Regions from separate parts of the Sphingobium sp. B7D2B genome, predicted to be linked through region 1. Evidence: riboswitches for the same ligand, from Rfam matches in the RefSeq annotation. Region 1 holds a riboswitch; the other holds the start of a gene.
The links. Region 1 has a riboswitch for cyclic di-GMP ahead of M2341_RS02860 (autotransporter-associated beta strand repeat-containing protein). Riboswitches for the same ligand answer to the same signal wherever they lie in the genome.

Region 1 (11,417 bases):
CCGATGGCCAGCTCGACCCGGAAAAGCTGAGCGCTTTCGTGGCTGCGGTAACGCAAACCGACGCGGCCGTGGCGAGTGCGGATACGACCGATGGAAGCCATTGCTGCTAACGGCCTGCCGGGCTTTGCCTCAATCCGAGAGTCCATCGGCTGTGACAGCAATCTTGCGCATGTCGTTGCTGGTCATTTTCTGCATGTCGCGATGGACGGCATCGGACAGGTCTCGCATCTGTTCGGGGTAGCGTTCGCGCAGATACGCCTCCTCCAGCCACAAGCCGGCTGTGATCAGCCGCAAATCGGCCTGGATCTGGCGTCGCTCATCATTTTGACGCTCCAGCGGATCGCCACGCAGCTTGGTCGTGACTTGGCGCAGGATTGCAGCATTATCAGCGGCGGACAGCTTGCGCGCGTTCGCCAGTTCCCAGGCAACCCCGAACATAAGCGCGGTCGCGCCGGCGACGGTGTCCGCCGGATAGTTTCGCGCGGCCAACTCGCGGGCCCAAACAGTTCGCGCCTTTCCGGATCTTAGAAAATCGCCAGGAGCGGCAAGCGCAAAGCGGAGCGACAACAAACTGCCTGGATCCTTGCTCACCGCCTCTTCCACCTTCGCCGTCACGGTGCGCGAACGATCGAAGGGAATGCCTGCGCGGGGATCGGCTATCTGGCTCCCATGTTGGGATGTCTGCTCCGTGGCAGATGCGCCGGTCGTTTCGCTATTAAAGCCTTCCGTAAAGAGGCGAGTAACGCGGGCCGGATCGATTTCGGCCGCATTATCCGCCTCGCTGGATTTCGAGCACCCGGCCGTGCCCAGAAGCAAAAGGAGAGCCGCAGCACCGTCTTTCGCACTCCGATAATGCCTCAACTCAAAACCCTTCTCATTCGCGACACGCCGCGACCATTTCGCAAATCCTCCATCAAACGAACATCACCTCGGCCAGACGATGGATTAGATCGGCGAGCCGTTTCAATATCTTACATATGCCAGCTACTGTTCAGCTACGACATGCTCAAACTGTGCCCACAAAGGAGAACATTGTGCGCCTCGTTCTTTTGGCCGCTTTCGGCACCCTCTCATTCACGGCGCCCAGTGTCGCGCAGGTGATGATTGACGTGCCGATCTGGAGCAACGGCATTCTCGGGCAGCAGGCGTTGCGCAGCACCTTCGACCATTATGACGAGACGCATGGCACCAGCGACAATGACGCGGCACCAGGCAAGCGGGCGAGGCCCTGCTCGGCGGACGCACTGCCCACCGCAGATCGCCGTCGCATGGAAACCGAATATGTCCGCCGCGCCCGATCCGACGGTAAGGCAAGCGCCGACGTCTGGGTGCGTGAGCAAGGCATGCAGTTCCGCCAAAAACTGGCCGCGCAGGGCGTGTGCTGATGCACAAATCCAGCACCATGCTCTTTGTGGCGACGCTCGTTGGATCGATTTTTTGTGCCCCCGCGACCCAGGCTCAGGACAGCAACACGCTCGACCGCCACCTTGAGCATCAGCAGTGGCAACGTCTGCAAGATCACCAGAACCAGTCCCGCACAATGAGCCCCGGGGATAAGAAGGCAGCGCAAGCCAGTTCCAAGCCCCAATTGCAGACATGCTCTGCCGATGCGCTGCCTGCCGCCGATCGTCGCCATCTGGAGGCAGAATATGTCCGCCGGGCGCGCGCGGATGGTAAAGTCAGTGCGGATGCCTGGGTTCGCGAACAAGGCAAGCAGTTCCGTCTGAAATTGATCGCGCAGGGCGTCTGCTCCGATCCCGAGGCCGACACACGGTCCGCAGCGAATAATCGAGCCAAGCCGGACCAGAAGGGTTGTGACATGGTCATGCGCCCAGTCGCCGGTCTGGGCGGCGCGCCCATGACGATGGCAATGGTGCCTGATTGCGGTGACGACTGACTTCGACCGGACTATCAGCGGCCGGGCAGTTTGGCCAATGTCGACGACCCGCGATCATCCCGAACATTGTGGATGACCCCCACTTCGGACGCCTCATCCTTGATCAGATCATAGCGCATGCGCACGGCAATGTCGGTCCGGCACGGTCCTGTCCCCGGCCGGTCGACGCTGCACGCCAGCACATAGGTGCGGACCACATCCAGACGCTGAGGGTCGAGCTTGAGCTGCCAGTTGAGCGCGTAATTGGGCACATGCCCGCCTATCGAATCCTTCGCCAGCGCATCCCGGGCGACGTCCGCCAGCTTGTCGCCAAGGCCGCTCTCCCGGACGTAATGCACATAGAGCCGCAGGTCAGCCGCACGCGGCCGATCATCTCCGGCCGCGATCGTTACTTGGTAGCTCGGCTCTGCTGCCCGCGCGCCCGGCAGGCGGCTGTCGAGCGTCATGGACTGCGGGGCGGTCGGCCCTCCCTGCGCCGGACGCAGAATACGCAAGGATAACACCTGCAAATGCTCGTCTGCCTTGGCCGGCAAAGCTTGCCGATAGGTCGTGATGCATGGGACCAGTCGGTCAAGCGCTGGCTGTTGGTCGGCTGGATCAAGCCCCAGTTCCACGATCACCCTGAAACGGGATCCGCTCTCCGCGTCGTCGAGCCCCAACATCGGGATATCGCAAGCCGCAAAGCCCGCATTGAGCGCCTTGAGCTTGATGCCCGTCGCCACAGCCTCTGCATAGGCGCGGTGCAGGCGCTGCTCGCAGGCCGTGCCCACGCGGCACTGCGCCGGGTCGGCATCGATCGCGAAGCGCAGGCGTGTCAACGAATCGCCCCTCTTCACGAGCGCGACGTCATAATGGCCCTTTTGAAGATAGCTGTCGTGAAGGACGAACGCGCCGGGATAAACCGCCTCGGCCAGTGCGACCCCGGCCTTTTCTGACCCCGGACGGTCGCCACACCCTGCCAGCGCAAGCGCAGCAACGGCAGCAATTGCGATCGATGTCCATGCTTTCGTTCCAGCAGCGGTCATTACTGGTGGCACGGCCCCACGACGCGATCCACACGCAGCACAGGCCGATCATCTTCGCCCGGGATCAGCCGCCCTTCGATGGCAAGACATTGCCGTTCGTTCCACGCTGTCCTGATCGCGGCAAGCGCAGTTGGATCGCCGATCATCGGCGGCGACGGTTTGCTGCCGTCGAGGTCGACATAGAGCATAGCCTGGCGATCAGTCTGACCCGCCTGTCCCTTTGGGTCGAACAGGGCGCGGCTCGGGCACGGCTGGCGAACGCAGCGGACGCCAGTATCGCCGATGTGCAGGCGCGCCGCGTGCGCTTGATCGTCGTTCGCCACCAGAGGTGGCGGCGCCATCTGGGCACCGGCAAGGGCGAGCATGGCAATAAGGGGGGCGCTCATCTTATCTCCTGTCCTGCTGATCGTCCATGCCGGCCGCGCGGCTGTCGCGGACGACAACGGATCCCGCGAACACCACCATCGGCGCATGGTGATGGCCGGTATGGGCGCCGACCGCTCTGCCCGCCACGGTCACGTCCTGACCGACAGCGTGCTGGAGCGCGCGAAGAAGCGCTGGCTCCATGGCATGAACCTGCACCCGGTCGAACCGCTCGCTGCCGTCGGCAAACTCGCCATCCTCCAGACAGATGCGGCGCGGCAGCACCAAAATGAACACCTGTTCTTCAACATCGCCCTGAGCGACACTTTCATAATTGGGCGGGCCGGGGAAGCTCTGAAGCGTCAGCTTACCGGCAACGGTGACGAGAGCGTCTGGGCGGGTGGCGTTTACGCAACGCTGAGCGATCTCGTTCCCCGCAGCGGGCACGGCGGGCATAACGCATACGGCGCCGACCAGTGCGATCCATTCAAGCCGCACCCGTCTCACCGCGTGCGTGCGGCCCCTCAATACCACCGGCAACATGCTACCGATTGTCCAACCCATTGCGCGTCCTCGTCTCTCGGATTTGGTCCTTGTTGGCGATCATGTCATCGCGCAGCTTTTGCAGCCCTGCCCGGACTTGGGCCAACTCTTCGGCGTGGCGCTCCTTGGACGTAACGCCGTTGGCGTGCGCGGCGTCCCAGGCGAGCGCGGAATCGATGTGCGCTACGGCCGCGTCGACATCGCCGAACGCATATTCATTGATCGGCCGGCCGACGGATTCGCTCAGTGCGGAAAAGAGAGGCTGATTCTCGGCCAGCCGTTCCGGCTCGGCGGCAAGAAGGAAACGATAGCGAAGCTGGCCGATGTAGAACCAGCGTACCGCGTCATCCATTCGGCCTTCGGCCATCAGCTTCGTCGCAAGAATGTACAAGGCGGCGGGATGCACAGTCTCCGCTTCCGCAATGATTTGCTCGGGCATCTGTTGGGCGGGATCGGCGGGCATGGCTTGCTTTTCTTCCGCTGCAAGGGCCGCGGACAATGTCAGCGCAAAAGCTGGAATCAGTGCGGCTAAATTCTTGTGTGACACGAGGGCGCCCTTTTCCACAGCCATTGTGAACTTAAGCCGTCTTCCCTAGCATGCTCACGCCATCGAGACGGATAACTGATTGGTCGAGCGGCGGCATCCATGGCCGCCTTCAGTTCCAATAGACCCGCCAAGGCTGCTCCTGAGTTCCGCCATATTCCGCTAGGCGCAGCTCGTTGTCAGGCCCCAAATGCCGATGCCACGTTAGCGCGAGCGGCCGCTTCCTTAACAATCAACGCGGTACCGCAGCGCATTAACCATCTCTTTTTCCTACGAGATGATTTTATTGCTGTTAATTTTCGTAAATTGCATCTAAGGGCCGGTTAATGCGAGTCTTCTTGAAAGAAAATCAGCATTAAACCCGACAATGGCAAACCATCGGCGACGATGGGACGCAAAGCTTCCGGTCTCGAAAGAGATAGCGGGGATGCCGAAGGAACAAAAAGTGCCCGACATATCTTGTCGTGTAGTTGCGCCATCTCTCTCTAGACTTCAGCGCCCTGCTCTACAAAAATTTGAGTTCAGCCTTTCCTGCATATTTTCGTGCAGTGGGCAGCGCGATACTATATACGCCGTGCCTTCTAAGGTCGGCGCGACAAGCGCCAATGCCTCAGCCACATATCTCGGCTACAGTCCGCTCCGCCACCGCGCCCTGCATCGCTCGGCCCCGCCTGCGATCGCGCTGAGCACCCAAGTCTTTCCGCGGAGGGAGACTGGCCTTTCTGTCACAGCGGATTGGGCAACCACGCAGCCAACTGGAACGCGGCGGGCAGCCTCAGCGGGGGCGCTGAGGCCAAAGCCTTGGCCAATCGACCACAGCACTCGCTGAAAAACCAACGGGGCAGAAGCGGCGCTTTACGCCCTGCTGCTGCCGCGCGCAACGATTACATCTAAATTTTTCAGTACTTTGGGGGAAATCATGAACAAGCAAGCCAAGTTTCTCGTGTCGGCCGGTGTCACGGCCTTGTTGGTGGCGGCTTCATCCGCCGCGTCTGCTCAGAGCAGTGATCCGATCATCGTCGATGGCCAGAACGGCACCGGAAAAGTGGTCTCCGGCAACGCGGCGCTGTCCGGCAATAGCAACGTGGTCGGGAACAGCGTCGCTGTCGGAGAGGCTGATCGCCAGACGGTTTACACCAACTTCCGCACCGAAGGCGGCGCCGGCTCGGGCGGTGGTGCCGGTCTTGGCGGCGTGTTCTTCATTGATAGCGGCGCAACCCTAACGCTGAATAATGTGAGCTTTGCGAACAATCACGTCAAAGGCGGCGAAGGCGGTGGAATTGCCACGTCGTCGGTCGCGCCGATCGCGGTGTCAGTTGTCGGCGCCTCGGCAGATGCGTCCGCTGCCAGCATTTTGCAGCCGACATTGAGCGACGTGACTTACAATGGAAACGGGCAGTTCGTCGTCAACAAGATCATTTCGATCGGAGACAATACGCTCATTCAGGCCGGCGCAGGTATTGCCCAAAAGCTCGGTGACGGCTCGGTCGGCCAGGTGAACGCGACGATCACGGAGATCAATCCCGCCGGCAGCAACGCTTATGGGACGCTTAATGAAATAAGTCTGTCAGGCGGCATCGCGATCGATTCCTCCAACGTCGTCAGCGGCCTGCTGAGCGGCGGCAACACCGTCACTCTGAGCGCCCCGGCGGCGGCTGCCGATGTGATGAGGGGCCAGACGGTCTATTACAAGGACACCAATAACGTCACGCGGACTGCTACGGTCAGTCAGGTCAACTATAACAGTGACAACAAAGTCACTTCCTATGTGCTCAATGAGTCGATTTCCGCGAACGGCCCGATCGACACGCCGGCTGTATCGGCCTTCGCGGTAACACGTTTCCAGTCGGCCTCCAGCTCGACGCTTTCGAACACGATTACGCCAACCGGACCGCTAGGCGGCTTTGCCGTGGGCATGACCGTCCAGGGCGCGGGCGTTCCGGCCAACACCGTCGTTACGGCTGTCGATCTGAACAGCGGTGTCGTCACCCTTTCGAACGCGATCGACCTCCAGCAGGTGACGTCGCTGAAGGCATCCTTCAGCCCCCTGATCTCGAACGGGAGCGGCAGCGCGACCATCCAGGTGGGCTCCATCGCGGGCTTCGCGGTGGGTCAGACCGTTTCGGGAACCGGCATTCCAGCCGGTACGACGATCACCGGGATCGACCCCGACACCAAGCAGGTGACGCTGAGCAACGTCATTGGCGCCAATGGCGTCTCGGCGATCACCGCCGGCAAGTTCGTGCTCACCAGCGATCCGGTGTTGAGCGTAAATAGCGCGGCAAAGACCATCCGCCTCGCCTCGGTTTCCGGCCTCACCGTTGGCAGCTTGCTGGTCGGGGATTCGGCTATTCCGGCCAACGCGGTGATTACCGCGATCGACACCGCAACCAATACCGTCTCCTACCGGATCGATCCGGAGGCAGCCAATCTCAACAAGGGCGGTGCCATGAACGGCCTGACCACCTCGGCGCCCGCGGGCTCCAACGGTGGCAACGGTCAGTCGGGCAGTTCCTTCAACTCCATCCTCGTCGATGGCGAAGGGTCCGCCGGAACCAATGGCTATAACGGGGGCGCAAGTGCCAACGGTGCCGGCGGCGATGGCGGCAAAGGTGGCAGTGGCAGCAGTGGCAAGCCCTTCAACACCAGCCTCATCAATGCCGTTGCACAGGACGGCATCAACCTGGGGCTGAAGATTGCGCAAGGGGCCGCGGCTCTTGCCAACTTCCCCCCTGCAGCAGCGCTGTCGGCGTCATTCTACGTCGAGGTCGCCGCAGTCGGCGTGCAGCTTGCGCTTAACACCGCCAATCTCGTCACCTGGAATATCGACCTCGCGCAAGGCAAGGTCGGCCATGGCGGCAGTGGCGGCCAGGGCGGGAAAGGCGGTAACGGCGGCACCTTCTTCGGCGGTGGGGCCGGCGGCTCGGGCGGCTCGGGCGGTGCCGGCGCGACCGGGATCACGGACGGCGGCGAAGGCGGTTCCGGCGGCAACGGCGGCACGGGCGGCTTCGGCGCAGGCGGTGGTTCCGGCGGCGCGGGTGGCGCTGGCGGCCAGAACGGCCAGAGCATCGAAGGATCTGATGGCGATGGCGGCACGGGCGGGTTCGGCGCCGGCAATGGCTCGTCGGCTGGTGTCGGCGGCGGCGGCGGTTCCGGCTTCGGCGGTGCCATTTTCGTCCGCGAGGGCGGCACGCTGTTCATTCAGGGCAACTCGATCTTCGAGAACAATTCGTCTGTGGGCGGCTCAAGCACCAATGGTGGTGCGGCAGGCCAGTCCGCCGGTGGCGCGCTCTTCATGATGCGCGGTTCCTCCGTCACGCTGTCGCCCGGTGTCGGAAACACCATCACCTTCCGGGACTCGATTGCGGACGACAGCGCCACCAGCATCTCCGGAACCAGCCTTGCGGCCGGGAACGGCGCAGGCATCCGCATTGCGGGTGGCGGTCTGGTTCAGTTCCAGGCGGCAAACACCTATAGCGGCACCACCGACATCAATGGCGGCACATTGCGGGCCGATGATGGCGTGGGCATCCACGCATCGAGCCACATCCTGTTCAGCGGCGCCGGCACGATCGGCGCGTCGGGGCAGAATGACCTCAGCCTCACGAACGCCGGCGTGCTCCTCACCTCGGGCAATTTCATCCGCTCGGTCGGGTTCAACCCGAGCCAGATTTCATGGACAGACTCGACGGGTGCAACCAAGGGCAGCGGCGGCTTTGCCGCAACCGCGGAGGGCCTGACCGTCAACCTGGGTTCGCTGAACTCCGGCGTTGGCCCGACCCTGTACTGGAACGCAGGCGGGTTCCTCGCTAACGGCCAAACACTCATGTTCGGCTCCGATGCGGCCGATGCAACCGGCATCGTCACCTTCCGCAACAGCATCAACATGAATGGCGGGACCGGCAATATTGCCGTCTATGACAATGTCGCGAACAGCGATTATGCTGTCATGAACGGTGTCCTCTCCAACGGCGCGCTCAACGTGAACAGCGATGGCTTCACAGGCGCCCTTTATCTGACCGCCACCAACACGCTCAGCGGCATCACCGTTGGCGGCGGCACAGTTTCGACCAAGCTGAACGGCAAGGTCGGTCGCTTGATGAACGCCAGCACTGGCGGGTCGGTTGCCGTCAACGCCGGCTCACTGCTGCTCGCAGGCGACGAGACGCTGACCACCGTTCAGGTCTCGGCCGATGGCACCATGACGGCGCAGGGTGCCGTCACCAGCGGCGCGATCACCAACGCCGGACGATTGCTGCTGGCCGGCGGCGCCACAACGGGCGCCATCGCCAACAGCGGCACGCTCATGATGTCGAACGACGTCAATGCAGCCAGCGTGGACAATAGCAGCGTCCTTGCAATGCAGGCCGACCTCACTACGGCGGGCACGTTGAACAACGATGGGCTGCTCTTCGTGGTGGGCTCGACGCCCGAAGCCACGGAAGGCGCGGTGACCCGCAAGATCGTCACGGCAGGCCTGACCGGCGGCGATGAGAGCGTGATCCAGCTCGGCGGCCTGGCCGGCACGGTCGGTAATGTGCTGATCCTCGATCAATCCGGAAACAGCAGCTACGCCGGCGCCATCACCGGCGCGGGCGCGCTGACCAAGCAGGGTGCGGGGAAGCTTGCCCTGACCGGCGTGAGCGACTTCACTGGTCCGCTCACCATTGAGGCCGGCGAAATCGACACCACCGGGGGCGGCACTCTTGCCAACACGCTGGCGGTATCTGTGAGTGAGAATGCCACCTTCACCCTCGGCACCGACGATGTCATCACGTCGATCAGCAACGCCGGGACGCTCACCGCCAATGCAACGATCGGCCTGAACACGATCGACAACAGCGGCAGCGCCACGATCAATGCGCTTCTCATCGCCAATGGCGATGTCAGCAACAGCGCCCAAGGAAGCTTTACCGTCTCCGCAGGCGCGAATGCCGGTATTGCCGGCAAGCTCTCCAATAGCGGTAGCTTCTCGAGCAGCGGCAATTTGCAGGTGGATGGCGATGTCAGCAACCAGGCCGGCGGCACCATGACGTTTGATGGCGCCGGATCGACCCTGTTGGCCAGCCTCGACAATGCCGGCGCCGTGACGGCTTCATCGCCGCTCGCCGTGACTGGTCTCGTCGCCAACAATGCTGGCGGCCAGATCGCCCTGAACGCCGGCTCCACGCCACAGTTCGGCAGCCTCCGCAATGCAGGCACCATCAACGCCGACACCAATCTGGTGGTAGCCGGGAGCTACGAGCAGAACGCCGGCAGCCTCACGGCCTTGCACGGCCTCTCGGTCGGCTCGCTTTCGGGCGAGGGCGGGCAGATCGAAATCGGCGCAAGCGGGATGACGATCAACCAGACCCGGGATGGCACCTATGCCGGCTCCATCTTTGGCTCGGGCACGGTCACCAAGACCGGTGCGGCAACGCTGACGCTCGCAGGTGGTGTCGACACGTTTGCACCGATCATGCTCAGCATCGAGCAGGGCGGCCTGACCGTCCAGAATGCAGGCATCCTCGACAATGCACTGACCGTGGACATCGCCGCGATTGCCACGCTTACCCTGAAGGCTGACCAGACCATCCACAACCTCACTGGGTCGGGCCTGCTTGACCTGGGTGCCAACTATCTCACCCTGGCGACGGGCGGCACCTTCTTTGGCCAGATGAAGGGCACCGGCAATATCCGGCTGGCCAGCGGCGCGCTCACCATCGAGGGCGCAGTGAACTCAACGGATGGCTCCTTCGTCGTGGAGCCGGACAGCACGCTCAATGTTGCGGCCACCGGTTCGGTGACGACGACCGACCTCCAGATCACCGAGAGCCGCTTGAACCTGGAAGGAACCGCAACGGCCAAAACGGTGACGGCCAGCGGTGGCGCCGTCGTCCATCTGGGCAATGGCCTCGCCATGGGCGTGGGCGGTACAGGCGGCACGCTGACCGGTCAGGTCATCTACGTCAATGGCGGCAGCCAGTTGACCGGCAATGGCACGATCAACGGTCAAACCATCATCGGTGGAGCCAGCGCGGGAATTCTCTCCCCCGGCAACTCCCCGGGCGTCATGACCTTTAGCGACCTCACGCTGGCCAACAACTCGTCCACCTTGATGGAGGTCGACGGTCTGGCCGGCGCGGGCGTCGCTGGCGGCCACGATGAACTCATCGTGCGCGGCAAACTAACCATTCAGGGCAGCGCAGCGATGGTCGTCGGAAACTCGGGCGGGTCGGACGACTTTGTCCTTCCTCTTGGCAAGGGTGTCCGTCTGTTCAGCTTTGCGCCGGGCAGCGTGAGCGGCCAGTTCGGTTCGGTCACCAGCCTCGATGCAAATGAGAATCTGATGTTCAACCTGTCGAACGGCACGCTCTACGGCCTTGGCAGCTATACCCCTGCCAGCTTCGCCGCAGCCGTTTCTGCCAGCCCTGTCGGGCAGGCAGCAATGGAAGGCATCCTTGTCAGCAACAATGGCGGCGTGTCCCAATATTATGGCGGCAATCTGCTCGGATCGCTGACGTCTGCCCTGGCGACCGGCGGAACAGCTGCCCTGGAAGCCGTGCTGACCCGCTGGTCGCCCGGCGGCTATGGCGGCATTGCCGACGCGATGAAGGTGGCGGCTCTTAATAATCTGCCTGAACTGGGCGATTATGATCGACTGTCACCCGGCAAGACGATCGCCACGGGGTCGGTCCAGCATCAGAGCCTCAAGGGTACGACAGCTGCAGGATACCAGCGCAACAGCTTCAACGACACGGCGTTCAACATCGGCTTTGCCCGCGACCTGCCCTTTGCCCAGCTGAGCCTGTGGTACGGCCACAACACGGGCGGCTTCCAGAACGAAACGATCAACGCGGACTTGGACGGCAACCAGTTCGGCCTCGGCGTATCGCTGCCTCTGGACGGCGACCAGTCGTTCCGCGTTCTGGGTCGGTTCGTCTATGGTGACTTCAAGACCAAGGGCGACCGGTCGATCCTGGGCGGCAGCGCAGCCTTCTCGTCGGTTGGCGGTTCGGTGATGATGTATGGCGGTGGCGTCCAGTACGTGACGACCCAAGGCCGC
Region 2 (11,417 bases), 1.9 Mb from region 1:
GTGATGAAGCGCATCGGAGCGATCGAACACCAGCAGACCGTTGTTCACAAGGTCGCCGTCGAAGGAGCCACTGGTGCCGCCATTGCCGATCTGCAGCGTGCCGTCCTGCCCTATGATCGTGCTTGCGGCACTCGTCGTGTTGGCCAGCACCAGCAGGCCGCTGTCCACATTTAACGAGCCAGAATAATTGCTGCTGTCACCAGACAGGATCGTCGTACCGGCAAGCACATCGACCACGCCGCTGCCCGACAGGCCTGCAGCCAGCACATAATCCGTGCCGGTGTGGTTCAGAACCAGCTTGCCCGCCCCGGCACCGAACTGAATGCCGTTGACGGCATCGATCACGCCGGCCGCCTGGGCCGCATTGCCTGCCGCCGCGCCAATGTTCAGCGTGCCCGTCGAACCGGCCTCATAAGCCAGCGTGATGCCGCGATTGCCGTCAGACTTGAGGGTCGCGCCATCGGAGACGGTGACGACGCCGCTGCTCCCGGCATATGTGCCGACCATGACGTAAGACGTGCCTCGCGCGAGCGTGCCTTCACCGCTGATGTTCAAAGTGCCCTGGCTGCCATCCACGAAGCCGACAATCAGCTTATCGCCGCCCAGCAGCGCCTCGGCCGTCACGGTGGCCGTGCCTGATCCATAGCTGCCGATAGTCATGTTCCGGTCGGTCGTTACGCTGGACCCGCTGCCTGAGACTGTCATCTGACCGTTGCCGTTGGCGCTTGCGCCAAGTCTCACATCCGCATCGCTGCCGGAGGCGGCAATCGTCGCGCCATCTGTCACGGTGAGGATGCCTTCGCCGCTGGTGCCGATCCCCAAGCCGCTTGCACCGATTTCCCAGCGCGTTCCCACGCCGCTGAGGGTGCCGGTGCCGAGCGATCCGGCATTCACGCCGAAACTCCCGCTGGTGGATTGCATCGTCGCGCCGCTGGACAGGATGAGCGTGCCCTGGCCGCTCCCGCCAAACTGCAGGGAGCCGCTCTGCAGATGGCTATTTTCACCCGAAACGGTGATGGAGCCGACACTGCCCTCGACCGCACCGACGGACGTGGAGGTGTTAACCACGACGGTACCGCCATTCTCGATCGCCACGCTGCCGTCGCCATAATAGCCGACCGTCAGGAATTCGGTCGTGACCGTCGACCCCGTTCCCGTGACGAGCAGCGAACCGCTCTCATCTTCCATGCCCGGCATTGCCGAATTCGTGCTGTTGCTGACGATGATGTTGGGGGCGTTGAAGGTGCCGCCATTCACCACGGTCAGCGACGCCCCGTCGAGCCCGCCCAGGAAGACGATGTTCCCGCTCGTCGTACTGCCATCGATGACCGTCGCGCCGCCGGTGAGCATCATGTTGCCAGCAAAAGCGCTATTGTCGCCCGTGAGGGTCAACGCTCCGCTGCCGGTCTTGATCACAGAGCCCGAGCCTGAAATCGCACTGGAGAGCGTGTAATTCTCAGACTGGGCGAATTCGAGTTTCGTGGCACTGGTCGCAACGACGATACCACCGTTCAGCGTGGCGCCGCTGGCGAGTGTCAGCCTGTTGGTACCGCCCGTGAAGTTAAGGGCCGCAGCCCGCTCGCCATTGCCACCAAGGCCGCCGGATACGGAACCGCCAGTCCCGATGGAAAGAGCAAGGTTCTCGCCTTGAATGCCTGCGCCGCCCGCACCGTTGGTGAACATCCCGGCCCCGCCGGCGCCGCCTGTCACCGCTGTGTCGATCGTGAGGGTGGTGAGGCCGCTCATGTTCTCGATCAGGATGCCAAAGCCCCCGGCCCCGCCGAAGTTGCCGCCTTGGGCATCACCGCCCGTGATGCTACCGCCGGAGATCGAAACAGTGCTGCTCCCGGTACCGCCGGTGAGCACAAGGGCAGAGCCGCCATTGCCGCCAAAGGACTGCCCTTCGCGGCTCCCGCCGCCCGCGCCGCCGGTCAATATGCTGTCTGTAATGCTGATGGCCGTATTGCCGGCCGGCTGATCGATAACCAGACCGCTGCCACCATTGCCGCCGACGCCAGCCCAGCCATAGGCGCCGCCTGCGCCGCCGGTGGCACTGACGGTGATTGCGTCGTAAGAGTCGTTAAGACCGGTGACGACCGCGCCAAAACCGCCGCCACCGCCGCCGCCGCCATATCCGGCAATTCCAGCAAGGCCGCCATTACCGCCATTGCCGCCGGTGAGCGTCCCAGATGTCGGCAGATCTGTGATGAGTCCGACAAAGCCATGCGCGCCGCCGCCACCGCCGCCGCCTGAACTGTTGGCCCCGCCGTCGGAGCCATCCGATCCCGCCTCACCGGGCGCCCCCCCTCCCGTCCCGGCAAAGCCGGGGTTGGGACCAGCACCCGCACCGCCATTGCCCCCTGTGATGCCACTGCCGCCGCCCGCGCCGCCAGAGAGATAGCTCGGATCTGTGCCGACCCCGTCCGTGCCCTCACCGCCCGTGAAGGTGGTGCTGGCGCTCCCGCCAACGCTCGTGAAGCTGTTATCGCCCCCCGCACCACCGGTGCCATCCGCGGCGTAGGCGGGCATAGCTCCCACTGCGGCAAGGAACGTCGCGGCCACAGAACAGCGCAGAACAGATTTGAAGGACATAAGACGAATGTCAGCAAGCGGCTGAGCTTCAACGCGGTCAAACTTGTTATAAAAACCCTGCATTCTCAATATCCTTACGGCCATTTATTGGCCTCTGCTCGTGTCGTTTGAGGGGGCTGCCTCGGTCATCGCGAGACTGCTGTGTGGAATTCGGTCAAGAGAGGCGCAGCCGCAGCCGCGCCTCCCGGAGCATCCGTCTGAGATCAGAAGCTGTAGCTAAAGCCGATCTTGACGCCGTGGTCCTTCCACTGGTCGCCGATGTTGCCCACGTAGGTGGCGCCGATGGAGCCGCCGGGCATGATGTTGGCCTGAACGCCGCCCTCGAGACGCAGGGTATCGCGGGTCGTGGGCAGGCCCGCGACCGAGAAGGCCTCACCGGTCGAGAGGATGTTGCGGCTGGTCGCATCGACATCGCCGAAGCTGCGCAGCCAGGCTGCCGAGACGCGCGGGCTGAGCACCGTGGTGGCGCTGACCGGCACTGCCCCGCCCAGACGCAGACCCAAGGTGGTGTAGGTCACATCGCGGGTGCTGTCCGTGACGCCCAGCGCGGTCAGGGCGCTGCCCGTCTCGGTGAAGGCATCGCTCTTGAGATGGACATGGGTCACGCCGGCAAAGGGCTCGGCCGTCACAGCGCCCAGCGGGAGAGCATAGCTCACCTCACCGAAGGCAGAGGCGCTCCTGGCATCATAATCGCCTGCCAGCGCATCATTGACGCCCAGGAACGCCACCTTGCGCGTCCCGTTGACATCCAGCCAGCTATAGGAGGCACCGATCCGGGCGCGCAGGGCGCCCCAGCCACCGCCGGCATAGACCAGCGCGCTGTTGCCGTTGACGGTCGCCTCACTGCTGCGCCCGTCGACCCGCACCTTGTTCTGCTCATGCGCGAAGGCCACGCCCAGACGCCAGCCACCCAGGCCCGTATCGATACCGGTGATGAAGCCGAAGGTGCTCTGCGTCGCCTTGATCGCATTGCCATTGCTCTTGAGCGTGCTCCACGCACCAATGCCCTGGCCCCAGACCGCCGTGCTGCCATCACGCAGCGTGCGGGCCGAGGAGCCGGCACCGGCCAGCGTGCGGCTGACGACATCGGCCTGCTCCATGCGGCCGATCACCATATCGCCGAGACGGCGAGTGCCGTCCACCATCAGCGTGCCCGTGGTCGCCCACAGCTCGCCCGAGAGCGCATCGAACGCGCGGACGGCGCCGGCTTCCTCGAGCTGCCCCGCCACCGCGCGGGACAGGCTGGCATTGTCATCGCTGGCATCCAGCGCGAGCGCCACGGCCAACTGGTTGGGCGTCACCGCCACGCTCTCGAAGCTGCGATTGTTGCGCGTCAGCACCAGCCTGACATTATTGGCGTCATAGCTCAGCTCCGGTGTCAAGAACGGCAGATCGACATCGGTGGCCGCAAACTGCCCGGTCACCCCGCCCGCGGCCGTGATGATCGTGTACTCATTGCTGAAGCGATAATTGCCTGCAGCCGCCAGCACCGAAACCGTGCCGCCCTGGATGGTCGCCGTACCGCCGACGATCAGCTTGTCGCTCTCGCCCTCGGCATTGACCTCCACCTCATAGGTCGAGCCCGCCTGGAACACGACATTGCCCGCTGCGGTGAGCGTGCCGATCGAGTTGCCCGGCAGCAGCGTGCCGCCATTGCCGACCACGATATTGTTCACCTGCCCGCGACCGCCCAGGGCCGCATCGCTGCCGACCGTGATCGTGCCGCCCATCGAGCCGTTCACCCGCGTCACGATGCCCTCGAGGTTGAGCGCACCGGTGAACGAGCCAAAGCTCTCGCCGGTCAGGTTGATGCTGACGGGCGCGCTGGACGGACCGTTCAGCGCAATCGTCCCGCTGCCGCTGAAGCTGCCGCCGAACAGCGTGTTGCTGCTCTGGTTGACGGTCAGCGTGCTCGTGCCCAGGCTCACCGTCCCGCCCGCGCCGCTCAGGCCCGCAACGGTCTGGTCGGTGCCACTGAGGTCAAACTCGCCATCGTCCACGACCAGATCGGTCGCGCTGTCGAGCTGCGCCAGCAGCCGCACCCGGCCCGCCTGCACCACCGTCGACCCGGTATAACCATAATCGCCCGAGAGCAGCAGCGTGCCCTCGCCTTGCTTGATCAGGCTGCCGTTGCCCGAAAGAGCGCCCGTGTAATCATAGTCTGCAACCTGATTAAAGATCAGCGTGCCGTCGTTGGTCGTGCTGGCGGTCAGCTCGCCATTGCGGACGCCATCGCCAACCTGCAACGTGCCATTGGCGTTGACGGTCACGGCACCATTCAGCTTGCCCGTGAGCAGCAGCGTCCCGGCATCAACCTTCGTCTGGCCAGCGAACGTGCTGCTATCGCCGGCCAGTACCAACCGGCCCGACCCGGCGTTCACGATCGTGCCGTGCCCAGTAATGCTGCCGCCATAGCTGGACACATCGCTGCGGTTGAACACCAGCGTGCCGTTGGTGTGGACGTCGCCAGCCAGCGTGCCGGCCGTTCCGCCGTTACCGATCTGCAGGGTGCCATCAGCCGCGATCGCGGTCGAGCTGGCATTCATCACGTTGGCCAGCACCAGCTTGCCGCTATTCACGTTCAACGCGCCGGTATAGGCGCTGCCATCGCCGGTTAGCACCGTCGTGCCCGCAAGAACATCGACCACGCCATTCCCCGACAGGCTGGCGGCAAGTGCATAATCGGTCCCGCTGTGGTTCAGGACCAGCTTGCCAGCCCCGGCACCGAACTGAATGCCATTGACGGCATCGATCATACCGGCCGCCTGGGCCGCACTGCCTGCCGCCGCGCCGATGTTCAGCGTGCCGGTGGAGCCGGCGCGATTGCCGATCTTGATCACTTGGGCGCTGAGTTCTGCGCCATCGGCTAGCGTCAGGACACCGGCCCCCTCGGCACCGATATAGAGGCCTTCCTCCGTCCGGATCGCCGAAGATGCGCCGCTTACCGTTACGCTGCCGCTCGAGGCGACATCATTGCCGATGTAGACGCGCACCGCCTCCACCTTGCCGCCGTCCGAGACCTCCAGCGTGCCGCTGCCAAACAGGCCGACATTGATGTAACCCGCCCAGTTCGTCAGGCCATCATTATAGGCGCTCCAAGTCGAGCCAGCGCCGGTCACGATCATGCTCGCCTGCGATCCCGTGAGATTGCCGAGCGTGCCCTGCACCGCGCGCAATGTGCCGCCATTGGAGATCGAGATCGTCGACTGTGCGCCCGCCTCGTTGCCGGCAATGAACAGCCCGCTCATGTCCCAGACCGAGTTGGCACCGCTGATGTTCGCCGCGCCTGTCGAGCCGCTGACGGTGCCCACATAGCCATCCGTGCTGGTGACCCGACCGCCCTGCGCGATGTTGAGCGTTCCTTCGCCGACGTTGCCGACGTAGAGAATGCCGTCATTGGTCCAGGTGCTGCCCGCGCCGCTCACGATGGCCGTGCCCTGACCGGTGGACTCCCAGCCAATGATCGCACCTTGCGAACTCGCCGAGGCGCCATTGCTGACCATGAGCGTGCCCTCGCCAGAGATGCCGATACCGATGCGACCGCTGCCGATCTCAAGCGTGGAGCCTGCTCCATCGACGCTGACGCTGCCGACAGCGGACTGAGCCCCACCGATTCGCAGGGATTCGCCGGTGACGCGGCCGCCCGCCTCTATGGTCAGCGTACCGCTGCTGCCCTCCTGGCTCGCCACATCGATCAGGGCGGCTGCCGACAGCAGGGCGCCGTTGGAAACCGTGGCGGTGCCCGTGCCGCTGTAGCCGACCCGCATGTTGCCGGCGTAGCCGTTACGGGCGAGAACACTGTAGGTCGTGCCTTCGCCGGTCAGCGTCAGCGTTCCGCTCGAACCGGTGTCGACGCCAAGCGCGCTGGTGTAGGACGTGACTTCTGCGCCGCCGGACACCGTCACATTGCCCTGGCCAACGGTGTCGTTGCCGGTGCCGCCGATGTACAGGCTGAGGCCGTTGCGCCACACCGTGTCGGCACCGTCGACGATCATCGTCGCCGTGCCGGACCCGTTTCCGCCGATATAGCTGCCGTCAGCCTCCAGCAAACCACCGTCGGTCACCGAGATGCTGCCCTCATCCGCACTGAACCAGCCATCGGCCGAAACCCAGTCGGCCGGCAGTTCGGAATGCAGCGTACCGACACGGAGCGCCGAACCCTGACCACTGATGCTGACCGAGCCGCCCGCGCCCATGTAAATGCTGCCATTCACAGTCTCGACCGAGCCGCCATTTGTGATGGTCAGCGACCCGGAGGAATTGGGATTGCGACTGATCTCGATGAGGCTTGAGTTGATCCAGCTCGCGCCGCCATCAACGGTAACGCTCCCCGCGGTGCCATTCATGCCAATGGCCGCCGAGACAGAGTTGAGCTGCCCCCCCGCCTTGATATTGAGCGAAGCCAGCTCCGCGCCGCCCACGGTCACCGTGCTGGCGCTGAAGCCGCCCGTGAGGTCAAAGGCGCCGCCGGTGACATCCAGCGCACCGTTGAAGAGAGCGCCATTGCCGGTGAAAGCGAGCGCACCTTCGCCCGCCTTGACGAACCTGCCCTGGCCGACCAACGTGCCGGCGAAGACGGTGTCGCTGCTCTGGTCGAGCACGAGCACGCCGCCATCGGTGGAGACAAGGCCAGCTTCTCCGACAGTGAGCGAGCCCAGGGTCGCCTGATAGGTGGAGCCCCCCACGCCCAGCACGCCCCCTTCAACGACATAGGCCTGACCCACACCGAATGCGTCGCTGCTGGCAGCGTTCAGCGTCCCTTCGCGGACCGTCCAGCCGGTCGTCCCTGTCCCCGTGAGCGTCCAGGTGCCGGTCCCTACCTTCACGAACTCATCGAAATCATAATATTGCGTGCCGACCAATCCGGCGTCGAATGACGCATTGATGGCGCCGCCCAGCGCCAGGGTATTGGTGCCGCTCGCGATATCCGCATCCGCGACGAGGCCGATGATGTTGGAGCCGGCATGCAACTCCAGCGTCACGTCGCCGGCGCCCATCAGAATGGCGTGGCCGAAGGAAGGCGAGGCCTCGATGGTACCGGCGTTGATGATCGTGGTCGCCGCGCTGTTGGTGACGATACCGGTTTCACCCAGGATCGACCCGGAATTGGTGATCTGGACCATGCCGCTAAGTGTGTCTGCATCGACAGCCGCGATCCCGCTCAGCGATTGCAGCGTGCCGGTGTTGCTGATGACCACATCGCCAAGCGGCGTGCGCGCCTGAACTGCGCTTCCGGTTCTGCCGGTGACAATGCCGCTGTTGGTGATGGTGATTTTACCAGAGCGGGGCGCATCCTCGTCGAAGCCGGCGACGGCGAGAATGCCGGTGGTGCCCTCCGCAATGCCTGCGTTGGTGATGGTGATATTGCCGATCTGCGAGGCGCCCTGAATCGCCGGGCCGTTGGCCGAGATAGCCTCACCCTGCTCCTGATTATCGATCACCACTTCGCCGTTCGGCGTCCAGCCGACCAGCGCCTGATTGTTGACCGAAGACACGTAGGCGTTGTTCGTGATTTTCGCCAAACCGTTGTAATTGACGACGCGGATACCCGCCGCCTGAGCCTCCACCTGGCCAGTGTTCGTCACGGTCACCTCGACCGGCTCGGCATCGTTGAAACCGCCGTCGGCGTAGATTCCCCGCTGGGTGAAGTCTGCGGCCCCGTTGGTTTGCTGGACCGTGATGGCCCCGCTATTGGTGATGTTCACCGATCCTGCGTTGGTGGTGGCAGAGATGCCATTGGTTTCCACGCCTGAGACCGTCAGCGCGGCGCCATTCTCGATCACGATGTCGCCCGCGATCTGGTTGCGAACCCAGATGCCACCGTTGCCACCCACGCTGTCAACCGTGACGTCCGGGCCCAAGGTGACCGAAATGTCGTTCCGACCCTGGATATTGGAACTGACGTTTACGCCGCCATTATCAGTGGTGCTGATCGTGGAATTGGTGATGAGCAGCGTCGACGTAATGTCGCCAGAGACTGTATTGTCCCACGTATAATAGCTGACGCCATCGCCCGTGATACTCCACTCGTCCTGTGCGCCGTTCACAGTGAGGCTGGTATCGCCTCCTTCAATACGAGCCTTAACCGACGAGGGTTCGCAGAAAAACAGGGTCACATCGCCCTCAGCCTGGCAAATGCCAGGCTCGGCGTGGGCGGCCGATGCGCCTGCCAACATCCCCGCAATGCCGACGCTGCTGAACAGACCGGCCTTGAGAGCCTGCCGAACGGCGCCGCGCGTTTTGATTGCCTTGCCCTGCATTACGAAATCCCCTCGTGTGGGCCCACCGCCCAGATGATGTGAAGGGCAAACCGCCATGCAGGTGCGGTTCAACGGGATTTGAGACAGGGATCGAAGCGCGACGACAGGGAGCGCAGCCTGAGGTTCAAACGAACCCCATGACCTTCTCACAGCAGGCTACACACGATATCCGAAAATGCTCTGTTTCATCCCCCGGTAGCCCCGCTACCCCATTGGGGCCGGAGGCTTTGCGTCCCGCCGTTACCGACAGTTTGCCCTTGTCGAAGGCAACGAACGCCCGTGAGGCGGAGCCGTCATCTTCACGAGGAATATTAACGTTAGCTGAGCGGCAGCGCAACAAAAAAGCCCGGCCTTGTCGAGATGGCGCGCATGCAGATCGGAGCCATGCAGCTGATTTGTCGTGTGAAAATTATCGCCCTCGGTCTGGAGCGGGGTCATAACCGGCCGTGTTAAGCCGATAACTATAGTTAACTTCAACGCAAGCACGACGTCGATTGCGCTGCATCCGTCGCTCTAAAATATGGTTGCCCCCCGCGACGTGATCGTTACAGCCGTCGCTGGTCGGGCAACCACGCCGAAAGGCGCCGCACTGCCTCCCGCACTTCGGCTTCCGTGATCGCAAAGCTCAGCCGGATGAACCGATGGCCATTGACCGGATCATGGTCGACACCCGGCCCCGTGGCGAGCCCAGTCTCAACGAGCAGCTTCTTGCAGAACGCCGGGCTATCATCGGTAAAGTCGCTAACATCCGCATAGATGTAGAAGGCGCCATCCGGCGGCGCGATGCGTCGCAGGCCAAGGGCTGGCAAGGCTTCCATGAGAATGTCCCGGTTGCGGGCATAAGTGGCGCGATGCGCTTCCAGCTCTGACGTGCAGTCCAGCGCCGCCAAAGCGGCATGCTGACTGATCGACGGCGCGGTCAGGAACAGGCTGCCCATATAGGCGCGGGCACGCTCGACCATGGCGCGCGGCACATAGAGCCAGCCGAGCCGCCAGCCGGGCATGCAGTAATATTTGGAGAAGCTGCTGACGATCATCGCGTCGGCTGCGAATTCTCCCATCGAGCGGCAAGGCGCGCCATAGCTCAGGCCATGGTAGATTTCGTCCGAGATGATCGCGATGCTGCGCTCTGCGCAGAGTCGGGCAATCGCCTCCAGTTCGGCAGGCGCGATGATCGTTCCGGTGGGGTTGGCCGGGCTGGCGACGATCACGCCCTGCGGCGCTGGATCGAGCGCTGCCAACGCGTATGCGGTCAACTGGAAGCGCGCCTGCTCGCCGCATTCGATCTCGACCGGCGTCATGTTGAGCGCGCGCACCGTGTTGCGATAGGCCACATAGCCCGGCCGTGCCATGGCGATCCGGTCGCCCGCCTTAAACCGGGTGCTCAACGCAAGGACCAATGCCGGCGAGGCGCCGCAGGTAAGCAGGAACTGATCCGGCTCGGCTACCATGCCGTACCGCTCCCTATAGAGTTGGACGAGCCGCGCCTGCAGCGCAGGACTCTCCCAATAGCCCATCGGATCGATGCCAAGCGCGTCGCGCGCGGCGTCCAGCGCAGCCTGCGGCGCCCCCGTGGAGGGCTGGCCAAACTCCATGTGGAGAACTGAGCGCCCCTCCGCACCCAGGCGATAGGCCAACTTGCTCAATTCTATGGCCTGAAACGGCTCGACTTCCATCAGATCATCCATCGCTCGGTACAGCGCCGATAGCCGGCGGGCGCGCAGATGCCAACGATGCAACCCCACCCCGGCCGTCGTTCGTCCTCGCGGCGCATCTGCCGTGAAATCAAAAAATTGCGCCAGCGTCGTCGGGCGCTTCGAAGAATGCTTTCGGCAGAAAGAAAACGGCAGGTCGTATTTTCGGCCTGCGCGTGACGCGCATTTTCAGGCAGTCTGTCAAGTGGCAGCTCGCAGAAACCTGCATCACGGAAGTAGGGCCTCCGACCCCCTTCAGCGGGACGGCTCCCTGAAACCAGAACTCCTTACAGCCTGAGCATAAGGTTTGATCGCCAGATACATGAGGGCCGCCCCGCCGGGGGCCATTACGGCGGCGAAGAACGCCATCGAATAGCGCAGCATGCTCTCGTCCTTCAGCAGGAAATCGGTCACCAGCGCGATGAGCAGCGGCCCGAGACCATTGCCGATGACACTGATGGTGAAGAGATACACAGCGCTGATCTGGGCCCGCATCTCGCTTGGCGTCACCATCTGGATCGCGGCATTCTGCGCAGGGGCGCTGGCGAGGCCGATGATCGAGGAGATCATGCCGCAGAAGAAGGCGAGCCAGGGGCTGGGCATGAGCGAGGTGGCGATCGCGAAGGGAGCGGACAGTGCTTGCGAATAGAAACAGACCCGCGCCATCGCATCGGGATTGCCGCGCTTGCCCATATATTCCGCGAACCAGGTGCCCAGCGTCAACGCAATCGGCGTAGAGATGAGGAGCGACAGCGCCAGCAGTGGCCCGATCTGCGCCGGTCCCCAGCCATAGGTGCGCTCATAAAAGGCCGCGCGCCACGTCATGAGGCCCGTCGTCTCGATCGCGCCGATGCCGATGCTGAGGAACAGG

Region 2: another riboswitch for cyclic di-GMP. It lies ahead of M2341_RS11940 (autotransporter domain-containing protein); the one in region 1 lies ahead of M2341_RS02860 (autotransporter-associated beta strand repeat-containing protein).

The regions. Positions count from the first base shown of each region.
Region 1 is NZ_JAOQOM010000001.1:640,453-651,869, reverse strand. It holds gene M2341_RS02900 (phosphoribosylanthranilate isomerase) at 1-110, shown strand, start outside; gene M2341_RS02895 (hypothetical protein) at 130-816, opposite strand; gene M2341_RS02890 (hypothetical protein) at 1,035-1,385, shown strand; gene M2341_RS02885 (hypothetical protein) at 1,385-1,897, shown strand; gene M2341_RS02880 (hypothetical protein) at 1,912-2,922, opposite strand; gene M2341_RS02875 (hypothetical protein) at 2,922-3,308, opposite strand; gene M2341_RS02870 (DUF4431 domain-containing protein) at 3,310-3,783, opposite strand; gene M2341_RS02865 (hypothetical protein) at 3,830-4,399, opposite strand; cyclic di-GMP riboswitch class I at 4,732-4,807, shown strand; gene M2341_RS02860 (autotransporter-associated beta strand repeat-containing protein) at 5,292-11,417, shown strand, end outside.
Region 2 is NZ_JAOQOM010000001.1:2,575,359-2,586,775, forward strand. It holds gene M2341_RS11935 (autotransporter domain-containing protein) at 1-2,529, opposite strand, end outside; gene M2341_RS11940 (autotransporter domain-containing protein) at 2,796-8,852, opposite strand; cyclic di-GMP riboswitch class I at 9,044-9,118, opposite strand; gene M2341_RS11945 (pyridoxal phosphate-dependent aminotransferase) at 9,398-10,528, opposite strand; gene M2341_RS11950 (MFS transporter) at 10,802-11,417, opposite strand, start outside.